Regions from separate parts of the Mesorhizobium sp. Cs1299R1N3 genome, predicted to be linked through region 2. Evidence: riboswitches for the same ligand, from Rfam matches in the RefSeq annotation. Region 2 holds a riboswitch; each other region holds the start of a gene.
The links. Region 2 has a riboswitch for thiamine pyrophosphate ahead of thiB (thiamine ABC transporter substrate binding subunit). Riboswitches for the same ligand answer to the same signal wherever they lie in the genome.

Region 1 (4,727 bases), on a different contig from region 2:
GATCGAGCCCGGACGAAGTCCGTCGCCGAGCGAGAATGAGACGTCATAGGCTCTGGCGATGTCGCAGATCTCCTCGAAATGCTCATAGAGGAAGCTTTCCCGGTGATGGTGCAGGCACCATTTCGCCATGATCGAACCGCCCCGGCTGACGATGCCGGTAACCCGCTCGACCGTGAGTGGAATGTAATGCAGCCGAACGCCGGCGTGGATGGTGAAATAGTCGACGCCCTGCTCGGCCTGCTCGATCAGCGTGTCGCGATAGACCTCCCAGTTCAGGTCCTCGGCGATGCCGCCCACCTTCTCCAGCGCCTGGTAGAGCGGCACGGTGCCGATCGGCACCGGCGAGTTGCGAACGATCCATTCGCGAATGTTGTGGATGTTGCGACCGGTCGACAGATCCATGACCGTATCGGCGCCCCAGCGGGTCGCCCAGACCATCTTTTCGACCTCCTCAGTCATTGAGGAGGTGACAGCAGAGTTGCCGATATTGGCGTTGATCTTGACCAGGAAATTGCGGCCGATGATCATCGGCTCGCTTTCGGGATGGTTGATGTTGGCGGGAATGATTGCCCGGCCCCGCGCTACCTCGTCACGCACGAATTCCGGCGTGACAAAATCGGGGATCGCCGCACCGAAGGCCTCGCCGTCCCGCTGCAGCTTGCCGCGCAGGCTTTCGCGTCCAAGGTTCTCGCGAATGGCGACGAATTCCATTTCGGGCGTGATGATGCCGGCGCGGGCATAGGCAAGCTGGGTCACCGCCTTGTCTGCGTTGGCCCTGAGCGGCCGATTGCGAATGGGAAATTCCGGCGTCAGGCGCGCGCCAGTCGCAAATCCGTTGTCTTCCGGCGTGATGTCGCGGCCATCGTAGAATTCGACATCGCCACGAGCCGTAATCCATTCGTGCCGAAGCCGGGCGAGGCCTTTCTCTATACTCGTTTCGACCGTTTGATCAGTGTAGGGGCCGGATGGATCATAGACCGTCACAGGCGGTTCGCCGGCGGTCGGGTGGACGGAGATTTCGCGCATCGGCACCCTGATCTGCGGGTGGAGGGTGCCTTGCTTGTGTATCTTGCGTGAGGCGGGCAGGGGTCCCGTCGAAACTGCGGGGGTCAAGGCATTCATTTGAGGCTCCTTTGCTCATTTGCAATGGAGACCCAGTTCTGTGCCGGAAGGATGAAAAGACGCTTTGGTCGACCTGTTCGAAACAGGTCTTCGGGGATGAACTCCCGCAAAGCGCTTGCACCGTCCCTACGCCAGTATGAACTGGATCAGGTTCAACGGGTCACTGCGCCGCGAAAGCCAGCAGTATCTCAGCCCCTTGCCGGGACTCCCCTGGTGAATGGGTCAATTGGACCGAGCCGGTGGCCTTTTGTCAAGCGCATTCGGTCCAGGGCGGTAGGTCGAAGCCAGAAGGACGGGTTTTATAAACAGGACGCGGACCGGCTCGGTCCGCGCTCGATTCTGTCGTCGCGGGGGGCCGGTGAAATGCTCATGGTCCATGACAAACCGACCGAAATGCTACATCTGAAACCATGAAGATATTGACTTTCATAAATTGCTCGTTGATAGTTGTAGCTCGATAATATCTCGGAACTCGTGACTTAATGAAAATATTACTTCGGTATAGCAGTTCAATAGACATCAGTTTAATGACGTAATCTTGTTTCATCCATAGTTTAAATCTTAAAAATTGCTAATTTGCTGGTTGATGGAGTAATGGGCTGGTGATATGCCAGCCGACTTCAACATGGCAGTCCCGATTGGCAATTTCCAGACGCCTCGGCCGATAGCGGCAGTGCAGCGAGCTCCTCCCTCTCCTTGTCGCACCGCCCAATCGGCCGAGGCTACCCGTCGCAAGGACGCGTGCCTCGGAAATGCACAATTGCGTTGGCCGTAGAGCACAGCACCCGTGGGAAGCATACGAATGGCTGTCGTGGATTCTGCCAACAGTTGTGACGTTGAGGAACTAGCGGGACATCCCGGCTCGTCTCAAAGTACTGAGTTGTTGATGCTTGGCGCACTCGGTGTGGTCTACGGCGATATCGGCACCAGCCCGATCTATGCGCTCCGCGAAGCGCTGCATGCCTCGTCGGGCGGCAACGTCGCTGATCGCACAGATATTCTCGGCGTCCTGTCGCTGATCATCTGGTCGCTCACGATCACAGTTACAGTAAAATACATCATGTTCGTGCTGCGCGCCGACAATCGCGGCGAGGGCGGCGTGCTGTCGCTGATGGCGCTGGCGCGCGGCAGCTTTCCGAAGCGCTCGGCGGTGATGCTCGGGATCGGCATCATCGGCGCCTCGCTGTTTTTCGGCGACGCGGTCATTACGCCGGCGATTTCGGTGCTGTCGGCGGTGGAGGGCATGGAGGTCGTCACGCCGACGTTCCAGCCTTATGTCGTGCCGCTGACACTGGTCGTTCTCGCCATGCTGTTCGCGGTACAGCGCTTCGGCACGGGCGGCGTCGGTCTGGTGTTCGGGCCGGTGACCGCTGTCTGGTTCCTGGCTATCGGCCTGTCCGGCCTCAACCACATCATCGCCGATCCGGAAATCCTGTGGGCGATCAGCCCGTACTACATCGTCGCCTTCCTGATCCATTCGCCAGGCGTCGCCTCCGTCACCATCGGCGCGGTCTTCCTTGCCGTCACTGGCGGTGAGGCGCTCTATGCCGATCTCGGCCATTTCGGCCGCAAGCCCATGGTGCTGGCCTGGCTGACGATCGTGTTTCCCTGCCTGCTGCTGAACTATGCCGGGCAAGGTGCCTTCATACTGGCGAACAAAGGTGTGGTCGGCCATCCGTTTTTCGAGATGAACGGGGGCTGGACGCTGATCCCGATGGTGGTGCTGGCCACCGCAGCGACCGTCATCGCCAGCCAGGCGGTGATTTCAGGGGCTTTTTCGCTGACCCGGCAGGCAGTGCAACTCAACATGCTGCCGCGGCTGGAAATCCTGCACACATCGGAAAAGCAGTCCGGCCAGATCTACATGCCGCGTGTCAACCTGCTGCTGGCCTTGGTGGTGGTGATGCTGGTGGTCGGCTTCGGCGAATCCAGCAAGCTCGCCTCCGCCTACGGCATATCGGTAACCGGCAACATGCTGGTGACGACAGTGCTGCTCTATGTCGTCATGACCCGTATCTGGAAGTGGAAGCTGTCGGTGGCGATCCCGCTGACCGTGCTGTTCGCCTTCATCGACATCGTTTTCTTTGCCTCCAACATCGTCAAGGTGTTCGAAGGCGGCTGGGCGTCGCTGGTCGTGGCCTTCACCATCGTGCTGGGCATGTGGACCTGGGTGCGCGGCAGCCGCTATCTCTTCGACAAGACGCGCCGCAACGAAATCCCGCTCGATGTCCTCGCCGGCAATCTGTTGAAGAAAAAGCCGCAGCTGGTGTCCGGCACCGCCGTGTTCCTGACCAGCGATCCCTCGAGCGCGCCGACCGCCTTGATGCATAGTCTCAAGCACTACAAGGTGCTGCACGAGCAGAACGTCATCCTTTCGGTCGTGACTGCCCCCCAGCCGGTGGTGCCCGACAGCGAGCGCGTCAAGATGGAGACGGTCAACGAGCTGTTCATGCGGGTGACGCTGACCTTCGGCTACATGGAACAGCCTAACATTCCACGCGCGCTGGCGATCTGCCGCAAGCAGGGCTGGAAGTTCGACATCATGACGACATCCTTCTTCCTGTCGCGGCGCTCGCTCAAGGCCTCGCCCAATTCCGGCATGCCGGTGTGGCAGGACCGGCTGTTCATCGGCCTGGCGCGCACGGCGGCGGACGCGACGGAATATTTCCAGATCCCGACCGGACGTGTGGTCGAGATCGGCACGCAGGTGGTTGTCTAGCTCTCCCCATGTTTGTCCGGTACACGTCCTGGCCAGGGCACGGGCAACTCATAAGCCGAGTTCGTCCCGCCCCGAGCGCCGATTCAAGCCGTGACCGCCCGAGACCGCATCGGTGTAAGCACCGGCGTAACCGCGACTTCCAGAGTCGGACCAAGCGCGCTCGGCGGCTCCAGGTCGTAACGCTTCCGCAGGTTGTGCCCCGTTACCACATCGCTCTTCGAGTCAGATTGCCATAGCGGCGATAATGGGCTGCTTCTCATCAAGATACCTGTCTGCCCAGAGATCCCGAGCAGGCTGGCGATTTCGCTCTTGGAATTGCACGGTGGGATTGGTCTTCGCAAAGGAGTTCGCCGGGGTGCATCGCGGGCAGGCTGCGCTTGATCGCGCTGCACAGTGGCGGGCCTCCAAGTCGTCTTCCCCCATCTCATCCGAATCACGCGCCGGAGGCGCGAGCCGAATAGCGAGCTTTCTCGCGACCCGTCAGGTTTTGGACATCTAGTCTTGGCACACATCCATGTCCTTTGGATGCTTGGTCTCATCCAGATATTAAATGGGCTCACGCACCTGTGGTCTCGCGCGCTCAAACCTGCGCACGGCCGGTTACGAAAAAAGCCCTACAGGGTTTATTGCGAAAGAACGTGATCATGAATTTTTGTAAGGCGACACCTGGCGCAAACCGATGGAAATGCGAGGCGGCGCCATGCACTGCCGGGCTCGTGTTCCACGCTTTGAACAGAAGGGTAGATCGACGCTTTCCCCGGTGGGCAGTGGGCCGATTTACCAGGTGAGTGACTTTCCTGACTGGGTGAATGCGCTGCATCGCGCTCAACCAACGGCCAAAGCAACCTGACTAGCGGGCGCACTGACCGAATGCGCGCCGCAGGAC
Region 2 (4,727 bases):
AGCGCGATGTCGAGGCGGCCCTTGACCTCGTTGGAAATGGTCAACGACGAACCGAAAGCCACCTCGACCTTGTCGAGCGGCCATTTGGCGCCGGTGACGGTCAGGCCGGAGAGTTCGGAGAAGCCAAGGATCGAAAACAGCGTGCCGTCGGCATAATCGAAGCTGGCCCTGCCGAGCAGCAAGGGGACACCTTCCTGGGCACCGCTGGTCAGAAGCACATCCGTTCCGGCCTCGGCCAGCCGCAGGCCAAGCGCCAGGTGCAGGAAGGCGTGGTCGGCGCGCTTGCCGCCGAAGGCGCCCGCCAGCACAAGGCGCGTCGCCCCGCGTTCAAGGGCTGCCGCGATCGCCAGTTCGCCGTCGGTCTTGTCCTTTTCCGCCGGGAAGGTCTGCCTGGGCACGGCGGCGAGATCTTCCGGCAGATCGGCTGGTACGGAATCGAAATCACCGACCCACAGTTCCGGCACAAGGGCCAGCATCCGCGCATGGCCGATGCCGGCGTCGGCGGCGATGACGCGCGAGCCTTCGACCTGGCGGTCGAGCCGGGGCGTGCGGATGAGGTCGCCGCCAAGCAAGATGGTGAATGTGCTCATATCCCGTCGCCCTTACCAGCCCGGCACGGGAAACGGAAGGCGGCAAACTCCCACTTGCGTGTCCCATCGGCCGGGCTTATGTGTCGAAACGCTCTAACGGGGTGCCGGACGCGACTTTCGCGGGCCGGCTGAGAGGCAGTCTCGCCAACCCGCTGAACCTGATCCGGTTTGTACCGGCGGAGGGATTAGACGTTTCGGACAATCCGACGCCTCAATTCCTTTCAACGCAAACGAAGGAGGCGCCGATGCGCACGCTTTTATATTCCCTCATCGCGGCCACGGTAGTGACCCTGTCCGGGCCGGCTTTGGCCAAGGACAAGCTCACCGTCTACACCTATGAGAGCTTCACCGCCGACTGGGGTCCAGGCCCGGTGGTGAAGAAGGAATTCGAAGCCGAATGTGGCTGCGATGTCGAGTTCGTCTCGGTCGCCGATGGCGTGGCGCTGCTCAACCGCGTCAAGCTGGAAGGCGCTTCGACCAAGGCCGATATCGTGCTCGGCCTCGACACCAATCTCACCGCCGATGCCAAGGCGTCGGGCCTGTTCGCGCCGCACGGCGCGGTGAGCGATGTCAATGTGCCGGGCGGCTGGAGCGACGATACTTTCGTCCCCTTCGACTATGGCTATTTCGCTGTCGTCTACGATACCGAAAAACTGAAGACGCCGCCGAAAAGCCTGAAGGACCTGGTCGAGGGCAGTGCCAATGACAAGATCGTCATTCAGGATCCGCGCACGTCGACGCCCGGTCTCGGCCTGCTGTTGTGGGTGAAGTCGGTCTATGGCGACAAGGCGCCGGAAGCCTGGGCCAAGCTCAAGGCCAAGGTGCTGACCGTGACGCCGGGCTGGAGCGAGGCCTATGGCCTGTTCACCAAGGGCGAGGCGCCGATGGTGCTGTCCTACACCACCTCGCCGGCCTACCACATGGTCGCCGAGAACACCGAGCGCTACCAGGCGGCATCCTTCGAAGAGGGCGAGTACCTGCAGATCGAAGTCGCCGGCATCACCACGACAGGCGCCAAGAACCCGCTGGCGGCCAAGTTCATGGCTTTCATGACCGGGCCGAAATTCCAGGACGCCATCCCGGAGACCAACTGGATGTTCCCGGCCGGCAAGACCGACAAGCCGCTCAACCCTGCCTTCGACAAACTGGTCAAGCCGACCAAGACCTTGCTGTTCAGCCCCGAGGAAGTCGCGGCCAACCGCAAGGCCTGGGTGGACGAATGGCTGGCGGTGATGAGCAAGTAGGTTTCGTGGGCTAGTCTCGTGAGATGGCCGCCAAGGAACACAAGGTTTCCCAAGTCGATCGTTGGTTCTCAGTGCAAACCCGCTCTGACCCCCGCATCACAGCCGGCATTGTCGCGCTTGCGGCAACCACGCTGCTGATCGGCGGCGCTTTTGCCGGCCTGCTTCTCGAAGGCGCCCACGATTTTTCCGGCGCCTGGGCCGCCTTCGATCCTTACCTCTTCCGCGTCGTGCGCTTCACGCTCTGGCAGGCGGCCCTGTCGACGCTGCTCTCGGTCGGGCCTGCCCTGTTCGTGGCGCGGGCGCTGTCGCGGCATCCACGTTTCCCCGGCCGCGCCTTCATCCTGCAACTCTTCGCCGTGCCGCTGGCGCTGCCGGCGATCGTCGCGGCGCTCGGCATCCTGGCGCTCTACGGCCGAGCCGGCTATTTCGCCGGCCTGTCCAACTGGGTTGGCGGCCAGGGTTGGCCGGGCATCTACGGCCTCTCCGGCATTCTCGTTGCCCATGTCTTCTTCAACCTGCCATTGGCTACCCGCCTGTTCCTGGAGGCGCTGCAAACCATCCCCTCAGACCAGTGGCGGCTGGCGAGCCAGCTCGGCATGGGAGCGCGTCCGGCATTCCGGCTGATCGAATGGCCGACGCTGCGGGCCGCCTTGCCTGGTGTCGCCGGACTTGTCTTCATGCTCTGCATCACATCCTTCACCATCGTGCTGACGCTCGGCGGCGGACCGGCCGCGACGACGCTGGAGGTCGGCATCTATCAGGCATTGCGCTTCGATTTCGATCCCGCGCGGGCTGTCGCGCTGACATTGCTGCAGATCGCGCTGACCTTTGTCGTGGTGCTGGCGTTGACCCGGCTTGGCGCCAATGTCGTCGGCGACACCAACCTGCCGGTCGCGCCGCGCCGCTATCTCTCGGTCAACAGGACTGAGGCCGTGCTGAATGCCCTGCTCATCGGGCTGGCGCTGCTGTTCGTGGTGGGACCCATGGCGGCGACCGTGGCGGCCGGATTGGGCGCCGATCTCGGCCGGCTGGCCGGTGAGGCCACTGTCCGGCAAGCGACACTGACCAGTGCCGTGCTCGCATTCCTGTCGGCGTTGCTTTCGGTGATGCTGTCGCTGGCTCTCACAATGGCGCGGAGGGCGCTGGCATTGAACCGCCGCTCCGGCTCAAGGACACTGCTCGAACATGCCACCGATACCGGCGCCGGGTTTGTGCTGGTCGTGCCGCCGATCGTCATCGGCGCCGGCTGGTTCCTTCTGTTGCGCCATCTCGGCGATGTCTTTGCTGTCGCCCCGCTCATGGTCGTCACCGTCAACGCCGTCATGGCAATGCCTTTCGCGCTGCGCGCCGTCCGTCCCGCCTATGATGCGGCAAGCGAGCGTCACGAGCGGCTCTGCGCACAGCTCGGCATTTCCGGCTGGTCAAGACTGTGGCTGGTCGACTGGCCGTCGCTTCGGCGGCCGCTCGCCACCGCCTTTGCCTTCGCCATGGCGCTGTCGCTTGGCGATCTCGGCGTGATCGCCCTGTTCGGCAGTGATTCCGTGCAGACCTTGCCCTACCTTCTCCTGGCGCGCATGGGCAGCTACCGCACGCAGGACGCCGCCGGCCTGGCGTTGTTGCTGGGCCTTGTCTGTCTGGCGCTGGTGCTGGCAGCGGACCGGCTGGGAAAGGGGATGGCCCGCGATGTCTGACGGGGCGGCTGACGGCAAAGGGGTTGCGGTGCGGCTGGACAGGGTCTCGTTCAGTTATGGCGAGGCGTTGTTCGCCTTCGATGTCGGATTCACCGCGACGCGGATCACCGCCATCATGGGGCCGAGCGGTTCGGGAAAGTCGACGCTGCTCAATCTGGTGGCCGGGTTCGAGACGCCGCGATCCGGCCGCGTACTGGTCGGCGGGGCCGAAGTCGGTGGCGACCCGCCGGCCATGCGGCCGGTGTCGATGGTGTTCCAGGAAAACAATCTTTTCGCCCATCTCTCTGTCCAGCAAAATGTCGGGCTCGGCCGTTCGCCATCGTTGCGGTTGACCGAAGCCGACCACGCCGATATCGCGGGCGCACTTGCGCGCACCGGCCTTGCCGGCAAGGAGAAGCGGCTGCCGCGCGAGCTTTCGGGCGGCGAGCGTCAGCGCGTCGCCCTGGCCCGCGTGCTGGTGCGTGACCGCCCGGTGCTGCTGCTCGACGAACCCTTCGCCTCGCTTGGGCCCGCCTTGCGCGGCGACATGCTCGACCTGGTTGCCAGCCTCCATGCCGAGCGAGGCATGACGGTGCTGTTCGTCACGCACCAGCCGCAGGATGCCCGCCGCATCGCGCAGAAGGTGGTATTCCTGGACAATGGCACCATCGCTGCCTCGGGCACATCGGACGATTTCTTTGCAGGGGCTGGGCCGGAGGCGTTCCGGCGCTATATCGGTGCCGGTGCCGGGGATGCGTTATCACGAGATATTGCCCGGAAGCGGACATAATTTACGCTCAAACCGGCTTGAGGCGATGTGGCGCTTGCTTGCCATGACTGGAGTAGTGTGGCTAGGTCCGCTCGATACCGGTCCGGCACAGGCCGTGATTTGCCTACAGCATCTGCTGCCCGCCCCGAGGGGCGCGTGACGGACGCTGTAGCAGTTTGTTTTGCGCATGCCGTGGTCATGCGCAAGGACCTGAAAGGAAGCCATTCTGGCGATCAGCGCTGACAGGCTACGAATGAATCCGCTGGTGCGGTTCCTGGCGCTGGCTGGCTTTGCGGTGGCGCTGGCAAGCTGCCAGATGTTCACGCCTCCGGAGGTCCAGGAATCCGGCTTCCAGCCATCCGACAAGCCGATCACGGTGGACAATGTCGCCGCCAACAACAAGCTTGCCGAACTCGCCAAGGCGCAGCATCCGCGCATCCTTGCAACGTATGGC
Region 3 (4,727 bases), on a different contig from region 2:
GGCGCTATCAGGGCTCTTGCGGCGCTCACCAGCCCCGCAAGAGCCGGTCGAGCGCGGCACGCTCGTCTATCTCCTATGGATGGGGCTTGGGCCCGCGGCGCTGGTCATGGTGGCCTCGCTGTTCACCGGCGCCGGCGAGGCCTGGGGCGCGCCGATGTACAATCTTGTCGGCATCGTAGCGTTGGCCTTTCTCGGTCACCGGCTCGGCGCCGTCGAGATGCGAAAGCTGGCGATCTGCGCCTTCATCTGCATCGTCACCATGTCGGGTGCCTATGCGGCAATCCGCTGGACGGACTGCAATTTGCGCGGGCGCATGGACGCCGTCTGCTGGCCCGCGCAGCCGATCTCGGACGAGGCCGAGGCAGTCTGGCACGCGGCGGCGCCCGGTCAGCTCGACATCGTCGGTGGCGACACCAATCTTGCCATGCTGGCGGGCCTCAATGCCTATGACCAGCCGTCGATCTTCACCGACCTCGATATGCGGTTCGCACCCTGGATCACGAGGCAGCGGTTGCGCGACCATGGCATGCTGATGATTTGGCGTGGTCGTGGCGTGCCGCCACAGTTGCGGGCATGGTTGGACAACATCCCGGTCAAGACGGTTCTTTTCAACTGGTCGCGCGCGGCGCCGCCGGTAGCGATCAGTTTTGCCGCCATTCCGCCTGGTATGCGATATCTGCCGGTCTCCGCCAGCAGCCGAACCCGGCATCCGCGCGTCTAAGGCGGGCAATGTCATGCGCCGGTTCGTTAGGGCCGCCTTCCATCGGTATGACCGAATGGCCGCTCGTCTGACTGGACGAACCAGGCGACAATGCCCATTTATGGGGATATCCAAATTTGTTGTCGCGCAATTCCTCGGGGAAAGCCGCTACACTTTTCCTGGGATTGCCTTTTGAGGAGACGTTACATGGCGACTTCGAGCGAACGTGCAGTGCTTGCCGGTGGCTGCTTCTGGGGCATGCAGGATCTGATCCGGCGCTTCCCGGGCGTCCTCGCCACCCGTGTCGGCTACAGCGGCGGCGACGTGCCGAACGCCACCTATCGCAATCATGGCACGCATGCCGAAGCCATCGAGATCACCTTCGATCCGGGGAAAATCAGCTTCCGCCAGCTTCTGGAATTCTTCTTCCAGATCCACGATCCGACGACGCGCAACCGTCAGGGCAACGATGTCGGCATGAGCTATCGCTCGGCAATCTACTACACCAGCGAGGAGCAGAAGCGTGTGGCGGAGGACACCATCGCCGATGTCGATGCCTCCGGCCTGTGGCCCGGCAAGGTTGTCACCGAGCTCGCGCCGGTCGGTGCGTTCTGGGAGGCCGAGCCCGAGCACCAGGATTATCTGGAGAAATATCCCAACGGCTACACCTGCCATTTCATCAGGCCAAGCTGGAAACTGCCGGTTCGCGAAAAGGCAGTTTCATAAGATTTTTTGGCGGCGGGCAGAAGCTCCCGCTGGTTGCCACAAGACCATATCAATAGCGGTGTTAACCACCGTCCGGCGGTTGACAGTTCGAATCGGCGCGAGGGGTGCCGCCGGCCGGTCGTGGCGGACACTGAAATCGATGCGCATGGAAATCGCGGAACCTCAGTCCGCGATTTCCATGCTTCGAAAACTATTTCCCGCAGTTGCTGTCGTTAACGGTCGGCTCGGTCGCATTGCCATTGGCATCCCTCTGCGCGCCCTGCGGGTTGTTCGGGCAATTCTGGTCCGCGTTGGAATTCATGTCACCCGGCGCGATGGTCGTGCTGTTGGTTGCGCCCGGATCGATTGTATTGGGCGAAGCAGGGGTAGTTGGGTCCACAGTGACCGACTTGCCGCTGCCGCCGGGCCGATCCGCGCCGGCTGCGCTATTGCTTTGCGCCATGGCGGATGTTGCAAGGGCAATGGTGAAGGCCGAAGCCGCGAGGATTTTCATAAGCATGGTTTGTCTCCATTTCTATGAATTCATCGCCAGAGCGGTTCACGGGCTTCGCGGAAGCAACTGACCGCTCTATCTCTTTGTTTTGACGCAATTCCGGCCAGAAACCGCTTCACACTTTTCCTGCGATTGCGTCTGGTGGGACAACCCCTCGGCATTGCGAAGGTTTCAGACAAATTTCCGAGCCGGCGGCACCCGGTTGCGTCTGCGCTGGCGCAATGCTTTTGGCGCAGCTTGCTGAAAAAACAGCTTCCCCAACCGATCGAATGGTGCTTTAACGCCGCCATCCACAGGGGTGCTCCGTACGGTCGGGGCTGAGACGGGGGCGGCAAGCCCACAGACCCTAGAAGCTGATCTGGGTAATACCAGCGGAGCGAGGCGGGCGATGTTTTCAGGTGCACAGGTTTCCCTATATCCAATGGCCGACGATTTTGTCGGCGTCATCCTGGGTGCGCTCGGCGCGCTCGATCCGTATCGCGACAAGCTCAGGATCGAGACCGACGACATCTCGACCCTGCTGGTCGGGCCCCCCGAGGTGTTGTTCCCGGCGCTGCGCGACCTTTTCGTGGCTGCGTCCGGCAGCGGCAAGCATTGCGTGCTGTCGGCCACCATTTCGCGTGGCTGTCCGGGGGAGCCGGACGATCCAATCTGCCGCTCCGACACGTTCGGCGGACCCGCCGGGCCACTCGGACCACGCAAGCAAGCGGCCATCACCGCCGTGCGCGGCGCGCCCGCCACTGGCCAGCCAGCGGCGGCGCAGTTCTCGCTCTATGTGATGGGCACGGACGACCACATGGACGAGATCTATGGCTGCATCGATTTCCTGAAGCAGTCCGGCGTCTACGATCGCTCCAAGAATTTCTGCACCAAGCTGCGCGGCGATGCCGGCGCGATCTTCTCGGCGCTCGATGAAGCGTTCTGCCGCTTCGGGCCAGGCGCCGGCCACGTGACCCTCGACGTCACGGTTTCGGCCAACAGTCCCACTGCCGTCTGAACCGCTCGCGCCGAAGCGCGCGCGCCGTCAAGGTTATCCTCTCGTGGTTTCATCGTCATGCAACCCGCGTCAACTCGCGGGCTTCTTCGCCCAGGCAGCGCCGGCCGTGATAACGATCGGTCTGGTGCTCGTGGCTTGGGAACTCTATGCAAGCCATTCCGGCGTCAAGCCGACGGTTCTGCCGGCGCCCTCGCGCGTCTTCGAACAGGCGATGCTCAATCGTGACGCGCTGCTCGACAATGCCATTCCCACCATCCGTGCCACGCTGATCGGTTTTGCCTGTTCGCTCAGCGCCGCCTTCGCGCTGTCGATGCTGGTCGACTTCTTCCAGCCTTTGCGGCGCGCGCTGTTTCCCGTGTTTATCGTCAGCCAGACTTTGCCGCTGGTCGCCATCGCGCCATTGGTGGTGCTTTGGTTCGGTTTCGGGCTGACGCCCAAGATCATGCTGGTGGCGCTGGTCACCTTCTTCCCGATGCTGGTGGCCCTCGTGCAGGGCTACGAGGCGACCGAGGTAGAGATTGGCCAGATGCTGCGCGCCATGGGAGCAAGGCGCTGGCGGGTCTTCATGCTGGCACGGTTGCCTTCGGCGCTGCCGTATTTCTTCGCGGGCCTCAGGATCTCCATCACCTACGCCGTCGTCGGCGCCATCTTCGCCGAATATGCGGGCGCGGCCAAAGGGCTGGGCATCTACATGCTCAACGCCAAGAACAATTTCCGTCCCGACCTGGTGCTCGCCGCCGTCGGCGTCAGCGCCGCGCTCACCCTCGTCCTGTTCGGGCTGACGGTGCTGCTGCAGCGTCTTGCCATGCCCTGGGAACAAGCCGCTGGCAGGCAAGCCGCCGGAAGAGGCCCGCAAGCATGAGCCGGCTCGAATTGCGGCATATGCGCAAGGCCTTTGGCGGGCTCGAAGTGCTCGCCGACATTTCATTGCGCGTGGATGCCGGCGAATTCGTCTCGATCCTTGGGCCTTCGGGTGCCGGCAAGTCGACGCTGTTCCAGCTTTTGACCGGCGCCGAGCATGGCGAGGGTGAGATGTTCTTCGACGGCGTGCCGCTCGACGATCACGGCAGGCATTTCGCCTTCATGCCGCAGCGCGACGCGCTGATGCCGTGGCGGCGCATCCTCGACAACACGACGCTCGGGCTCGAGGTGCAAGGCGTCAGCCGCAAGGCGGCGCGGACGCGGGTCGCGCCGCTGTTTGCCGAGTTCGGGCTTGCCGGATTCGAGCGGCATTTTCCAGCGCAGCTTTCGGGCGGCATGCGCCAGCGCGCGGCGCTGCTGCGCACTGTCGTGCAGGAACGCGACATGTTGCTGCTCGACGAGCCGTTCGGCGCGCTCGATGCACTGACCCGGGCGGCCATGCAGCGCTGGCTCGAACAGATGTGGCGGCATCATCGCTGGACGGCGATGCTGATCACCCATGATGTGCGCGAAGCCGTGTTCCTGTCCGACCGCATCTATGTGCTGTCCGCGCGGCCGGCCCATGTCGTGCGCGAAATCAAGGTGCCACTGCCGCGCCCGCGTGATCCGACCAGCACCGCCACACGGCAGGCCGGGGCACTCGAGGCCGAAATCCTCGATATTTTGCTCAACCTCCAGCCATCCAAAGGACATGACCATGACTGACTTGACGCGCAGGCAAGCTCTGCTGCTCACCCTTGCCGGCAGCGTACCGCTGATCACCGGATCGAGCCGCTCCTTCGCGGCAACGCGGAAGGTTACCGTCGCGCTCGACTGGACGGTCAACACCAACCACATCGGGCTGTTCGTCGCCCGCGACAAGGGCTTTTATCGCGAGGCCAGCCTCGACG

Region 1: another riboswitch for thiamine pyrophosphate. It lies ahead of thiC (phosphomethylpyrimidine synthase ThiC); the one in region 2 lies ahead of thiB (thiamine ABC transporter substrate binding subunit).
Region 3: another riboswitch for thiamine pyrophosphate. It lies ahead of O7B34_RS26890 (YkoF family thiamine/hydroxymethylpyrimidine-binding protein); the one in region 2 lies ahead of thiB (thiamine ABC transporter substrate binding subunit).

Annotation. Positions count from the first base shown of each region.
Region 1 is NZ_JAPYKQ010000001.1:163,720-168,446, reverse strand. Features, by position in the region: gene thiC (phosphomethylpyrimidine synthase ThiC) at 1-1,122, opposite strand, end outside; TPP riboswitch at 1,228-1,344, opposite strand; gene O7B34_RS00765 (potassium transporter Kup) at 2,009-3,841, shown strand.
Region 2 is NZ_JAPYKQ010000007.1:3,133-7,859, forward strand. Features, by position in the region: gene O7B34_RS16850 (thiamine diphosphokinase) at 1-590, opposite strand, end outside; TPP riboswitch at 678-792, shown strand; gene thiB (thiamine ABC transporter substrate binding subunit) at 836-1,834, shown strand; gene thiP (thiamine/thiamine pyrophosphate ABC transporter permease) at 1,858-3,525, shown strand; gene thiQ (thiamine ABC transporter ATP-binding protein) at 3,518-4,294, shown strand; gene O7B34_RS16870 (M48 family metalloprotease) at 4,527-4,727, shown strand, end outside.
Region 3 is NZ_JAPYKQ010000018.1:37,886-42,612, reverse strand. Features, by position in the region: gene O7B34_RS26905 (glycosyltransferase family 39 protein) at 1-721, shown strand, start outside; gene msrA (peptide-methionine (S)-S-oxide reductase MsrA) at 908-1,426, shown strand; gene O7B34_RS26895 (hypothetical protein) at 1,617-1,925, opposite strand; TPP riboswitch at 2,204-2,317, shown strand; gene O7B34_RS26890 (YkoF family thiamine/hydroxymethylpyrimidine-binding protein) at 2,308-2,916, shown strand; gene O7B34_RS26885 (ABC transporter permease) at 3,023-3,778, shown strand; gene O7B34_RS26880 (ABC transporter ATP-binding protein) at 3,775-4,542, shown strand; gene O7B34_RS26875 (ABC transporter substrate-binding protein) at 4,535-4,727, shown strand, end outside.